DNA from 4 places in the Arthrobacter sp. R3-55 genome. Region 4 is predicted to be linked to each of the others. Evidence: riboswitches for the same ligand, from Rfam matches in the RefSeq annotation. Region 4 holds a riboswitch; each other region holds the start of a gene.
What was found. Region 4 has a riboswitch for cyclic di-AMP ahead of M1D51_RS17880 (aggregation-promoting factor C-terminal-like domain-containing protein). Riboswitches for the same ligand answer to the same signal wherever they lie in the genome.
Positions count from the first base shown of each region.

Region 1: linked by a shared signal. The riboswitch ahead of M1D51_RS16910 (M23 family metallopeptidase) and the one ahead of M1D51_RS17880 (aggregation-promoting factor C-terminal-like domain-containing protein) in region 4 are both predicted to bind cyclic di-AMP.
Region 2: linked by a shared signal. The riboswitch ahead of M1D51_RS19820 (NlpC/P60 family protein) and the one ahead of M1D51_RS17880 (aggregation-promoting factor C-terminal-like domain-containing protein) in region 4 are both predicted to bind cyclic di-AMP.
Region 3: linked by a shared signal. The riboswitch ahead of M1D51_RS01505 (hypothetical protein) and the one ahead of M1D51_RS17880 (aggregation-promoting factor C-terminal-like domain-containing protein) in region 4 are both predicted to bind cyclic di-AMP.

Region 1 is NZ_CP096423.1:3,702,529-3,705,729, reverse strand. Features, by position in the region: gene serC (phosphoserine transaminase) at 1-105, opposite strand, end outside; gene M1D51_RS16915 (metal-dependent transcriptional regulator) at 400-1,095, shown strand; cyclic di-AMP (ydaO/yuaA leader) riboswitch at 1,288-1,517, shown strand; gene M1D51_RS16910 (M23 family metallopeptidase) at 1,524-2,354, shown strand; cyclic di-AMP (ydaO/yuaA leader) riboswitch at 2,500-2,661, shown strand; gene M1D51_RS16905 (C40 family peptidase) at 2,666-3,201, shown strand, end outside.
Region 2 is NZ_CP096423.1:4,343,720-4,346,920, forward strand. Features, by position in the region: gene M1D51_RS19815 (FAD-binding protein) at 1-674, shown strand, start outside; gene M1D51_RS19820 (NlpC/P60 family protein) at 772-1,560, opposite strand; cyclic di-AMP (ydaO/yuaA leader) riboswitch at 1,564-1,732, opposite strand; gene M1D51_RS19825 (copper resistance CopC family protein) at 1,907-2,542, opposite strand; gene M1D51_RS19830 (NCS2 family permease) at 2,657-3,201, shown strand, end outside.
Region 3 is NZ_CP096423.1:296,580-299,780, forward strand. Features, by position in the region: gene M1D51_RS01500 (PucR family transcriptional regulator) at 1-324, shown strand, start outside; gene M1D51_RS01505 (hypothetical protein) at 524-1,873, opposite strand; cyclic di-AMP (ydaO/yuaA leader) riboswitch at 1,876-2,020, opposite strand; gene M1D51_RS01510 (ATP-dependent DNA ligase) at 2,267-3,201, shown strand, end outside.
Region 4 is NZ_CP096423.1:3,920,096-3,923,296, forward strand. Features, by position in the region: gene M1D51_RS17870 (response regulator transcription factor) at 1-137, shown strand, start outside; gene M1D51_RS17875 (sensor histidine kinase) at 141-1,637, shown strand; cyclic di-AMP (ydaO/yuaA leader) riboswitch at 1,770-1,931, shown strand; gene M1D51_RS17880 (aggregation-promoting factor C-terminal-like domain-containing protein) at 1,937-2,779, shown strand; gene M1D51_RS17885 (dolichyl-phosphate beta-glucosyltransferase) at 2,950-3,201, shown strand, end outside.

The DNA.
Region 1 (3,201 bases), 220 kb from region 4:
AGACAGTGCCTCGATCTGTTCCGGACGGACCTTGGAGGGTCCTGCGCCGAAGCGTCCGTCCTTGGGCAGCAGATCTGCGGGAATGGTGATGCTGTTGTCGCTCACGTGTGGCTCCAATGGGTATCGGCTAGAGATGGGTCGTGGCAGGTGGCATCAACTGCCCCTTCGACACCCCCAATTCTGCCTGACCCGGTGCGGAGGCAGGAACCTGCAGCCGTCATAGTCCGCCACGTGGAATGCCGGCCAACCATATGCGACCGGAATTATCCAGAGTAATTCCAAATAAGCTAGGCTGGTGGTTGGCGTCCATGGGGCGGCGGTGCACACCGGCCACCCTGGCAAGGGACGCTGTACGGTGGAGATTACGCAAGGAACTGCGTTCGAGGAGAGCTGAGCTGGATGACGGATCTGATCGATACCACTGAGATGTATCTTCGGACCATTTTGGAGCTTGAAGAAGAGAACATCGTGGCTCTCAGGGCCCGCATCGCCGAGCGGTTGCGGCACTCCGGTCCCACGGTTTCCCAGACCATCGGACGCATGGAGCGCGACGGCTTGGTGATTGTTTCCAACGACCGCCACCTGGAACTGACCGAGGTGGGACGCAAGCGAGCCACCGAGGTCATGCGCAAGCACCGCCTTGCCGAGCGGCTCCTGGCTGATGTCATCGGCCTGGACTGGGCTTATGTCCACGACGAAGCGTGTCGCTGGGAACACGTGATGAGCGAGCGTGTGGAACGGCGGCTGTACGAACTCCTGGAACACCCGACCGAATCTCCTTATGGCAACCCCATCCCGGGCCTCGAAGCGCTCGGTGGCCTTGCAAGTCAGCCTTTCCCCCGCCTCGATGTCAACCTCCTCCAGGCGATGGACGGGTATGCGGCCAATTCCCACGTGGCGGTCACCCGTTTGGCGGAGCCCATCCAGGTTGAGCCTGAACTCCTCACCCAGCTGGATGAAGGCGGGATCCGTCCCGGAGCAGCTGTGTCACTCGAGCGCGTTGGCGAATACATCTCCGTCCGGGTCCCCGGTATTGAGGGAGCCCTGGAGCTCCCGCCCGAGGTGGCGGCGCACGTCTTTGTCACCGTCGGCTGACACGCCTTTCCTGACGCGGTGTCATATCTCACTTTTGAGCTGATGGCGCGCGTGTGACCTGCGGTTTTCCGCAATTAGTGATAAGGGGCCGGCTCATCATGCCTCTTCCTGTTGATAACGAATTTATTACTGCGGGCCTTAATCCCCTATAGTTATCTACTAGCGCTGATACCAAAGCGTTACCTGTTCCGGAGCCGAGCTCTGCCAGCGGAACAGGTGTGTCATCCACCACTGGCAGAGGCGGGGGAACCACAAGCGGCTGTCTAAAGAAGCAGCCTTGGGGTGAAGTCCGCAGCAGAAGTGCCCATTTACGCAAGTCCCTCTTGGGATACCTGTGTGCCGTGAGCGCTTCGTGCGGACCGGGTCTTTGAACTCTCTGACCCGAATCCGACAGCTAACTTCGCAGGCTTTTGAGAGAGGAACAGAGTTTGACAACGCAGAACGTCAGGGGCCGCCGCCGCGCGTCGGGCCCCGCTGCTGAGCTGCGGCCAGCCCGCGTCGTATCGGAGATCCGGCCACGCGACACCGAACGCCAGGTGCGCCGCCGTAAGAGCCCGTTACGCCAGGTAGCCGACTTCGCCGCAGCCAGTGGTGTCGGGCAGAAGGCCGGAGTTGCGCTTGCCGCCACCGGACTTGCCCTGACTGTAGGTCTGCCGGCCACCAGCCCGGTCATGGCAACTTCCGAATCAGGCCAAACCGAGGCAGCCCTGGCTGTCACCGGTGGCAGCCAGCCCGAAGTGTCGGCTGCTGCATCGGCAAAAATCGACTTCAGCCGCGCCGCAGTTGCCACCGCCGCCGATCCTGATGGCAAGCTGAAGCAATTGCTCAGTGCGCAGTCCGCCGGAAGCATCCAGCGCGCCTCGTCCACGGGCACCATGGCCAGCCCCCTCGATACACTGACCACTGCTTCCCCCTTTGGCTACCGCATCAGCCCCCTCACGGGTGGTTCCGGTGACTTTCACCGCGGTCAGGACTTCGTAGCCCAGTGCGGCACGGCAGTCCATGCCGCAGCCAGCGGCAAGGTTACCTTTGCCGGGTGGCACGAGTACGGCGGAGGCAACCGCGTGGTGGTAGACCACGGAAACGGCCTTGAGACCACGTATAACCACCTGTCCTCCTTCACCGTCAAGGTGGGCCAGACTGTCAGTCGCGGCGACACTGTTGCGCTGAGCGGCACCACGGGCGCCTCCACTGGCTGCCACCTCCACTTTGAAGTACAGGTCAACGGTGAAGTTGTTGACCCCATGGGCTGGCTTTAGTCCATTTGATGGTCGTCTCTCGCATTCGTGACACACCCCGTGACCTGAATGTGACATTCACGTTCAACTGTTGTACCGTACAAAGCGCATCGGCTTTTTAGGGGGCCGGTGCACTTGAGTGGATTGCCTAGCTCTGCCACCGCTCAAGGTCCGTTCGCATAAATCGTCTGGCAGGGGCGGGGGAACCACTTCTGGTCTTCGTAAGAAGGCCTTGGGGTTAAGTCGCAAAAGCTTCCTTGAAGCAGCGCGGCCGGATGACTCCCATCCGAATCCGACAGCTCACCTCGCAGGCATTGGGAGAGGCTACCTACGTGTCATCACGCACTACCCCTGCGCGCCATCGCGCCGAATCGGTTCGTACGAACCCTTTGAACACGCTTTCCAAGGCTGTTTCATCCAACGCCGGTACCGTTGGCCGTCAGGCCGTCGTTCTGGCAGCAGCCTCAGGCCTCGTCCTTAGCGTCGGTCTGCCGGCCCAGGCAGCAGACACCGACGTTTCCAAGTCGGAAGCCTCCAGCACCCAGCAGATGGTCACCACTGCAGTAGTCACAGCAGAGCCCACCGCTACTGTCTCCTTCGAAAGCCCCGTCGTGGCCACCAAGGAAGCTCCCAAGGTTGTCCAGCGCGCTTCGCAGGCCACCCAGCGGACCGCGGCCAACGGCAACCAGACCACCGCAGGCGCCGTGACCGCGAAGTCCTCCGAAGCCAAGGACGCTGCTTCCAGCGCCGCCGCTTCCGGCCTCGCTGCGATCGCCTACACCGGCATCGGCCACCCGTACGTTTGGGGCGGCACCACGCCCAACGGCTGGGACTGCTCCGGCTTCACCCAGTGGGTTTACGCCCAGGC
Region 2 (3,201 bases), 420 kb from region 4:
CCGCCACGGAACGCACCACCACCGTGGTCATCGGAGCCGGCCTGTCCGGCTTGGCAGTTGCCAGTGAGCTCAGCCGTTATGGCGTGGGCTCCATAGTGGTGGACGGGTTCGGCGCGTTGTCCGCAACCGGCCCGTCAGTACACACCGGAATGCTTCAACGCTGCGACGCCGCTGATCCAGCAGCCATGCAGGAACGCAACGAAATCCTCCGCCACCTACGGAACTACGCCGCCAGCCACCACCTGGATGTCCGCAGCACCACCCGGGCTGTACGCCTTGATTTCCTTGGCTCCGACCCGTCCCAGCAGATCGGCTACGGACTGGCTGCCAGCATGACCACTGCCGGGCTCAGAACGGGGCTCCACGCCTCCGGTCCACTCGAATCCACCCGCCGTCAGTGGGCCGTGCACACTGCCAACGGGGTCCTTCTGGCCGACCATATTGTGGTGACGCGCTGCGCACAGAGTCAGTTGCGCCGCATGCTGGCCGAACTGGGCATAGCGATCGGGCAGAATCTGGTGGCCGCCATGCGGGCCGTCGGGATGCACTTGGTGGGAGTCGGGGAACTCATTACGCCCACACCCAAGGAAGTGCTTCGCCAGGCAAAGGCTGTGGGCCAGGCGATATCATCCAAGGTTGCCCTCCCGGCAGGCCCGGGCATCGCTACCGCCTAGGACTCTGAACTTTAACTCACATTATTTAACGCCAAAGGCCGGTGTCCTCGAAGATTGGTTCTTCGAAGACACCGGCCTTTGAACTGAAGCGTGAGGCTTATGCGCCAGCGCGTACGTAGGTCAGGGGACCCGTTGCGGTCAACCAGCTGATGGGGTGGATGCCCGTCTGGTTGCCGTTGATGCCACCGCTGATGGCCTGGCCGTTGCCGATGTAGATGGCAACGTGGCCGGACTGGACGATCATGTCGCCGGGCTGGGGCGAGCTGACAACCTTGCCGTAGTTCATGAACTGCATGGGACCGAGGTCGCCAACAGGAATGCCTGCGGAACCGAGGGCCCGCTCCACCATGGCGGTGCAGTCCTGCATGATGCCGATCTGGGCGTAAGCCGAGGCAACCATGGCAGCGTTGACGCCACCGACGGCCGGGGCTGCAGCAGGAGCCGGAGCCGGAGCCGGAGCTGCGGCCGGAGCGGCAGCAGCAGCCTTGGCAACAGGAGCCGTTGCAGCTGCAGTGGTGACTGCAGCCTTCTTGGCGACGGGAGCCGGAGCAACCGGAGCCGGCTTCTCGATGACCGGAGCTGCTACGGAAGCAACAGCGGGGCGCTCGAAGTTGACGGTAGCCGTGGCCAATGCGGTCACAACCTGGGTGGGAGCCTCGGAAACGGTCTCAGCGACCGTTGCAGGGCTGGAATCCCGCTGAACCGGAGCTTCAGCTGCGTGGGCAGCAATGGAGCCGGTCAGGACAAGGCCGGAGGCTGCTGCGATAACAGCTGCCTGGCGGCCAGCGCCGGAAGCGTTGCTGGCGACTGCCTTGGAGATGGAGATGAACGGATTAGGACGTACGCTGTCCGCCTTACGACGGCCGCGAAGAATGCGTGAAGACATGAAAGAGCCTCTCCCGATGCCTGCGAGGTTAGCTGTCGGATTCGGATGGGAGTCACCCGGCCACTACGCCCCGCTGTTACGCGGAAGCTTCGTGACTTCACCCCAAGGCACGCTCGAAAGCGACCTAAAATGGGTTCCCCGTCTCTGCCGTAAGGTTTGTCTGCGAACGGATTCCGGACTGCGGCAGAGCTAGGCAATCAGGCCGGAAGTGCCCGCTACGTGGAACAGGCACAGGTACAACCGTACGCGATGATCACGCCGAAGTCACATTTAAGTAACGAGAACCGCGCTTCTGGCGTGTCGTGGTGACCATTTCGAGATCTTCGCAGCTACGTAGAAAACCCCGTTATTCCGCGGCAGAATCGCCCTCAGAGTCATTTGACGCAGCCAGTTTCCGGCGTGCAGTAACGGCCAGAAAAATAACGAGACCTACAGCAACCACGGCCAGTCCCACGATGCTCCACGGGAAGGGCTGGGAGGCATCCGCGGCCGGTTCACTGCTGCCGTTTCCAGGCGCCCCGGTTCCTGCGGTCGGCACCGCTGCGGAGGATGAAGCCGGGGCCGACGTCGAGGCACCTGCCGAAGCGCCTGTCGACGTCGTGCTTCCCGCGGTGGCAGTGAACGTAAAGGTGCCTTCAATGGGGTGGGAATCGCTGCTGACAACCCGCCAGACCACGGTGTACTCGCCGGCGGGGGCGCCTTTACGCAGCTTTTGAACCGCCTGGTTGTCAATGATTTCAACGGGGCCGTCGGCCCAGTTTTCGCCACCCGCCGTGACAGTTACGCCCGAACCGATGGCAAGCGGCCGGTTGTTGAAGGTAATGGCGACCGACGCCGGCACTTCCGTCACAGCGGCACCGTTGGCCGGCGTCGTGGATTCGGCGACGTCATGGGCGGACGCCGGAGCCGCCGAAAACAGCAGGGCGGACGCGAAGGCAAGAGCAGCAACGACGGCGGCCAGAAGCGGGCGGATGGTACGCATGGGGCGGTTTCTCCTAGTGTTGGCTTCCTTACAGACTAGGCGAATCGTCCGGAGCGCCCGTACCGGACCGCATAGGATTTGAGAGCACACTCCCCTCGATCCCCGGAGTCCTTCATGCTTAAACAAGGTTCTGCAGTAGACCGCTACTTCAAGATTACTGAACGTGGATCCACGTACTCGCGGGAAATTCGTGGCGGCTTCGCAACGTTCTTCGCCATGAGCTACATCGTGGTGCTGAACCCGTTGATCCTCTCCGGGGCTGATTCGAGCGGGGCATCCCTTGGTTTCACTGCCGTCGCGGCCACCACGGCGTTCGTAGCGGGCATCCTGACCATCCTCATGGGCGCGTGGGCCAAACACCCGTTTGCCGTAGCAACGGGCCTGGGCGTCAACGCCTTTGTGGCCGTCACCGTGGCCTCGCACCCGGAACTGACCTGGCCGGACATGATGGGCCTTGTGGTGCTGTCCGGCGTCACCATGCTCATCCTGGTGCTGACAGGATTCCGGACCGCCGTGTTCAAGGCCGTCCCGGAGGCCCTGAAGACTGCGATCGTGGTGGGCATTGGCCTCTTCATTGCACTGATTGGCCTGGTCAATGCGGGATTTGTCCGCCGCATTCCCGACGCCGCCGGCACCACGGTCCCGCTGGGCCTCGGCGT
Region 3 (3,201 bases), 1.2 Mb from region 4:
GACAGCCGGACGGTGGGCGTCTATCAGCTCTTCGACCGTCTCCTGGCGCCGGGCGGCTGGGATGACACCGGCTCAGTGCACTTCCGGACCCTGGAGGACCAGGACAAGAACGGCGAGCTCCTGCCCGTCCTGGAACTGCTGTATGACAGCGACGGTTCAGTACAGGACGTCGCCGCCAAACTTCACCTCCACAGGAGCAGCATCTACAACAGGCTGGGCCGCATCCGCCAGCTCATTGGCGCTGACCCGCTGAGCGGCGCAATCCGCCTCGAATTGCACGCCGCTTTGAAGGCCCGGCGCTGGGCGGGCCGGCCGCGGATCTGAGCGTTGAACCAAAAGGAGGCGGGCACCCGGTGTGGGTGCCCGCCTCCTTTTTGGCGTGTGCTGCTCCTGGTTCCCTACGAGCGCCTCAAGCGCTGGCAGCTCCAGCGGCCCAGCCGACGCCGGAAGGTGGCTGTGCGGCTGCTGCTGCAGTACCGGCTGTGCCAGCCTACGTGGGTGGTGATGCGGGGAAGCCGGGTGCTCATTTGAGGGCGTCCTTTGCGGAGTCAAGGATCTGGTCGAGCGCAGACTGGGTGGGCGCCGGCGTGGTGGACGCGGTGGGCTTGCCCGTGGGACGTGGCTTGGTGGTCTGCGTGGGGGTGGGAGTAGGGCTGGGGCTCGGCGTAACGGTCGGGGGAGTTGTTGGCGTCGGGGTGGCCGGCGGCGTGGTGACGGTGTCCGATGGCACATCGCTCGGAACCGGTGCCGGAGCCGGCGGTGTGGGGACCGGACTGGTGGTGCCCGGTGCCGCAGCGATGGTCGCCGGCACTGCGGACGGGACCCAGACGGGGTCAGCCAAGGAAACTTTCGGCGTGGGAACGGACGACGGCGACACTGGCGCAGGTGCCTCCGGAACCGTGGCCGGTTGGCCGGCCGCCGACGTCGCAGCAGCTGAGGCGGACGGAGAAGAAGCCCTGGAGTAGGAAGCGCTGGGGGCCGGCGATGCGGAACCCGAATTCCTGTCGGCGCCGCTGGCTTCCTGCGCGGGTGCCTCCTGGCCGAAGAACGGCAACTCGAGGGCCTGCCCCACGGTGCCGGCCGTCAGGACCAGGCCGAGTGCACCCGCCACCACGGCCATGCGCTGGCTGATGTGCTTGACCGAAGCCGCCTTCACCAGGACCGCCTGGGGTTCGCGTGTAAGCGACGAACCGCCCAATCCTGACCGGGAACCCGGCCCTGGCTGTGAACCCTGCCCGGAGCGTGAACCCGTGGGAGCGCCCGACTGTTGGCGAACGTCCTTCCGGCTAGCCAGTGAGGCCGATGCCGAAGCAGCCGCAGCAACCGGGGCCGGGGATGTAGCCCGGGCCGGCGAAGCGGGGGTCGGCGCGGCAACGCGTGTCACGGGTGTGGTTGCAGGCTCCGGGTTTGCGGACACGATCGGGATGGCGGCTGTGGCCGGCTCGGACGCGGGCTGAGGGTTGGTCGGCTGCTCGGAGGCCTGAACGATCGGAATGGCGGCGGTGGCCGGCTCCGGGGTGGTGGGCTGGGGGTATGCCGGCTGCTTGGGAGCCTGGACGATCGGAATGGCGGCTGTCGGAGGCCCGGGCGTGGTGGATACGCGGGCTTCGGCTTGCGCGGCCTGCTCCTGCTCGGCGGCCCGCTCCCGCTCGGCTGCCCGCGCGGCCGCCCGCGTGGTGGGCGGCGCGACGGTGGGAATGGCCGCAGTGGGGGCGTCCGGCGTCGTGCCTGAAATTTCGGGAGTTTCGGGTGCAGCGGTACTTGCCTGCACGCTGCTGGAGGATCCGCTGGGTTGGGCCCGGCGGCGTCCGGTTGGCTTGGTGCGCTCGCCTTCAGTTCGGGCGCGGCGCGGCTGATCCATGGTTGGGGACATGGTGGTTGCCTCTCAACGCCTTCGAGGTTAGCTGTCGGGTTCGGACGAGGCCGTCCGGCCGCCGTAGCGGCTTCACCCCAAGGACTTGGAAAAGTCCGGGAACTTGTGGGTCCCCCGCCTCTGCCGCGGGTCTGGCGGATTCCGGAGTGCGGCAGAGCTCGGCGTCATTCCGGAAGCGGCCCAGCGGAGATACGGGTCGCCCTACGACGGTACATGAGCAGGAAAGTAAAGTCACATTAATGTAACGGACGGTACGTCTAGCCAAGCGGCAGGGTTCTATGACCTACGCTTCGGGGCTGGCAAGGCCGGAGCGCCAAGCACTGCAGCCAACACGAGCAAGATGTCCATGGCCTAACACTAGCTTCGGCGGGCACCTGCAGGTAGACATTGTCTATGGACCTGCCCGTGATGCCACCCGTCTCGCCCATGCTCGCCAAGTCAGTTCCGGCCATTCCTGATGTTGGGCACTACGAGCCCAAGTGGGACGGGTTCCGGACCATCGTCTTCAAGGACGGTGACGAGATCATCCTTGGCAGCCGCAACGAGAAGCCGATGACCCGCTACTTCCCTGAGGTGGTGGAGGCTCTCAGGAAGAACCTGCCGGACAAATGCGTGATCGACGGCGAGATCATCCTGATCGAGGGAACGCGGCTCGAGTTCGAGGTGCTTCAGCAGCGGATCCATCCGGCGGACAGCCGGGTGAGGATGCTGGCCGAGAAGACTCCTGCGTCCCTGGTTGCGTTCGATATCCTCGCGCTCGGCGACGAGAACCTCATGGATAAGCCATTCTCCGAGCGTCGGGCCATCCTGGAAAGTGCGCTCGCCAAGGCCAAGCCGCCCGTCTATGTGACTCCTGCTGTAACTGACCTTCAACGGGCGCAGGAGTGGTTCGTGCAACTCGAGGGCGCGGGCCTGGACGGCGTGCTGTCCAAGCCGCTGGATGGTGCGTACCAGCCCAACAAGCGGGTGATGTTCAAGACCAAGCATGAGCGCACTGCGGATTGCGTGGTGGCAGGTTTCCGCTGGCATAAGACCGCAAAAGTAGTTGGTTCCATGCTGCTCGGCCTCCACGACGACACTGGTCGGCTGCATCACGTAGGAGTGGTGGCATCGTTCCCCATGGCCAAGCGAGAGGCCCTGGTGGCTGAGCTTGAGCCCTACCAAGTGGACCTCGGTGAGCACCCGTGGGGCGAGTGGGCCAAGCAGGATGAGTCTGCCGGGGGTTCGCGCATGCCCGGCGCCCAAAGCCGGTGGAGCGCAGGCAAGGATTTCTCCTTCGTCCCCCTGCGCCCCGAACTGGTGATCGAGGTGGCTTACGACTACATGGA
Region 4 (3,201 bases):
GGGATTACGACTTCGGTGGGCAAGCCAACATCGTGGAGCTCTACATTTCCTACCTTCGCAAGAAGATCGAAGCCAACCATCCGCCCATGATCCACACAATCCGCGGTGCCGGCTATGTCATCAAGCCCGCGGACTAGGCGTTGAGCACACTTTCAGGGGTGGCCAGAAAGTCCCGCCGGAGCTGGCTGAACCCCTCCACCTGGCATTTGCGCACCCGGCTGGTCCTGGTGGCGATGGCACTGCTGGTCGCCATCTGCGGGGCGGTGGGTGTGGTCAGCTACGCCTCCATGGACATGGTGTTCAACAGGCAGCTCGACAGGCAGCTTGAGCAGGCGTCCAGCCGCGCGAACGACTTCGGCAGGCCGCCGTCGAACTTTCCCTCCTCACCTTCGGGGAAGCCGGACCCGCTGGAGGCGCGGGGTCAGGCCGCCGGAACGCTTAACGCCAGGATCGACGGTTCCACCGTCCGCAGTTCCGGGCTCATTGACGCCCAAGGCAACCGTGTTGCCTTGTCCCCCGAGGATGAGCAAGTGCTGTTGGCACTGCCCAAGAGCGGTGATCCGGTGGATCGTTCCCTCTCCAACGGGGACTATCGGCTGGTGGCGGTCGCCCCCTATGGTGACGTGATCGTCACGGGCCTGCCTCTCGCGGACAAACAGAGCGCCGAGGCCTCGTTGGTGTGGACCATGGTGCTGGTCTCGCTGGGCGGACTGGTCATCATCGGCCTCGCCGGCACCGTCATCATCCGCCGGACCATGCGGCCTTTGGAGCAGCTCTCCGAGGTGGCCACGAAAGTTTCGCGACTACCGCTCGACGCCGGTGAAGTGGCACTTGCGGTGCGCGTACCGCCGTCGGCCTCTCATCCCGGAACGGAAGTGGGCAGCGTAGGCCATGCCCTGAACCTGATGCTGAACAACGTCTCCAGCGCCTTGGAAGCCCGCCAGGAAAGCGAAACCAAGGTGCGCCAGTTCGTCGCGGACGCCTCACACGAACTCCGGACGCCGCTCACTGCCATCCGCGGTTACACCGAACTGCTGAGGATGACCGAACACTTCACAGATGACGGCTGCAAATCCCTGGCGCGCGTGCAAAGCCAGTCAGAGCGGATGACAACCCTGGTGGAGGATCTCTTGCTGCTCGCCAGGTTGGACGAGGGCCAAGCGATCAAGGTTACCGATGTGGACCTCACCCAGTTGGTGATCGAAACGGTCAGCGATGAGAAAGTCATGGCACCGGACCACGTGTGGCAACTGCAACTGCCGGAGGAACCCGTCACGGTCCGCGGCGACTCCATCCAGCTGCACCAGGTCCTGGCAAACCTGCTGTCCAATGCCCGCAAACATACCGATGCCGGCACAACTGTGGTCACGGCCGTTATGCTCTCGGCCGATGGCAGCGCAGTGGTGACCGTGACCGACAACGGGCCGGGCATTCCAGAGGATTTCCAAGGCCGCATCTTCTCCCGCTTTGCCCGGGCCGATGCCGCGAGATCGGGTTCTGAAGGGACGTCGGGACTAGGCTTGTCGATCGTGGAATCCATCGTGGAAGCGCACGGCGGAAGCGTGGAAGTGACGTCAAAACCGGGTCGCACCGAGTTCGCCCTGCGACTACCAACCGTCACCGCCGAAGAGATGTAACGAACTCGGCAAGGCGACTCACCGGCGTCGTGATCTCTGTTACCTAAATGTGACTTCTGCGAATTCCTCCTGTACCGTCGAAAGGGTGGGTCGCCCCAACTGGCCCGCATCCGGGATGCGCCGAGCTCTGCCACTTCCCGGAGTCCGTTCTTACTCCGAGGCAGAGACGGGGGACCCAGAGTCTCCGGGCCCAGGCATTTATGCCGGACCCTTGGGGTGAAGCCGCAGCGACACGCGCGGCCGGATGACCTCATCCGAACCCGACAGCTAACTCCGCAGGCGCTGAGAGGTAATCACACATGTCTGAATTTAACGATCAGACGCGCCCTTCCGCGCGTCACCGCGATGAGCACAACGCACCGTTGACCAAGTCGCAAACCGTCCTCAAGAACGCTGCCCGCCAGGGTAAGTCCGGCCACCGCATGTCGGTTGTTGCCGGCGTCGTGGCCGCTGCGCTGGGCGTCGCTTCGCTCGGTACTGCTGCCAACGCCACCCTGAACCTCCCTGAGGCGAGCCGCGTTGCAGAGACCCAGGCTGCTGCCCAGGTCAGCACCAACAAGACAGCCGAAATCTCCGCTTCCTTGGACGCAGCCGCCGCAAAGGGCGCTGCTGACCGGGCCGCTGTGGACAAGGCCGCTGCTGAAAAGGCTGCCGCCGAGAAGGCCGCCGCCGACCAGGCCGCCGCTGAAAAGGCTGCCGCCGAGAAGGCCGCCGCCGATCAGGCTGCTGCGGAGAAGGCAGCCGCTGATGCTGCAGCCAAGCAGGCCGCCGACGCCGCTGCTGCCGCCGAAAAGGCCGCCGCCGAAGCTGCTGCCGCCGCCCCGAAGGCCGTGGATGACCCCGCCGCCGCCAAAGCCTACGCTGCCAGCATCCTCGGCAACTATGGCTGGAGCGCCAGCGAAATGACCGCGCTGAACACCCTGTGGGAGAAGGAATCCAACTGGAGGACCACTGCCACGAACGCTTCCAGCGGCGCTTACGGCATTGTCCAGTCCCTGCCTGCTTCCAAGATGGCCACTGCCGGTGCTGACTGGCAGACCAACTACCAGACCCAGATCAAGTGGGGCCTGAACTACATCAAGGAGCGCTACGGATCCCCGTCGGCCGCCCTGGGCTTCCACCTGGCCAACAACTGGTACTAAGCCACACTGCCTGAGGACCGCGCCGGTTGCCGCCGTTCGCACCAGTAACCACTGGAGCGAATGGCGGGAACCGGCGCGGTTTTCTGTTTTCACAGGTGACCGCCGTAGCTCACAGTGGCGTCACAGCCCGCGCCTAAAGCACTCATAATCGGCGGGGCCATTCTGAAGACATGACGCTCACAAATCCCACCACCAGCGCTCCGCCGCGACGCTTCCACTCGGCGCGCTTCGGTGGCGGGGCGGCAACTTATTCACAGCAGGACCTTGCAGGGCCACAACCCCGACGCTCCCCCATTGACACCCGTGCTGCCGTTCCTGTTCTGGACGTCACCCTTCCCGTCGCCAACGAGGAAGCCCGTTTGGAACGGAACCTGCGTAGGCTTCACTGGCATCTCACCGACTCGTTTCCCCACAGCTTCCGC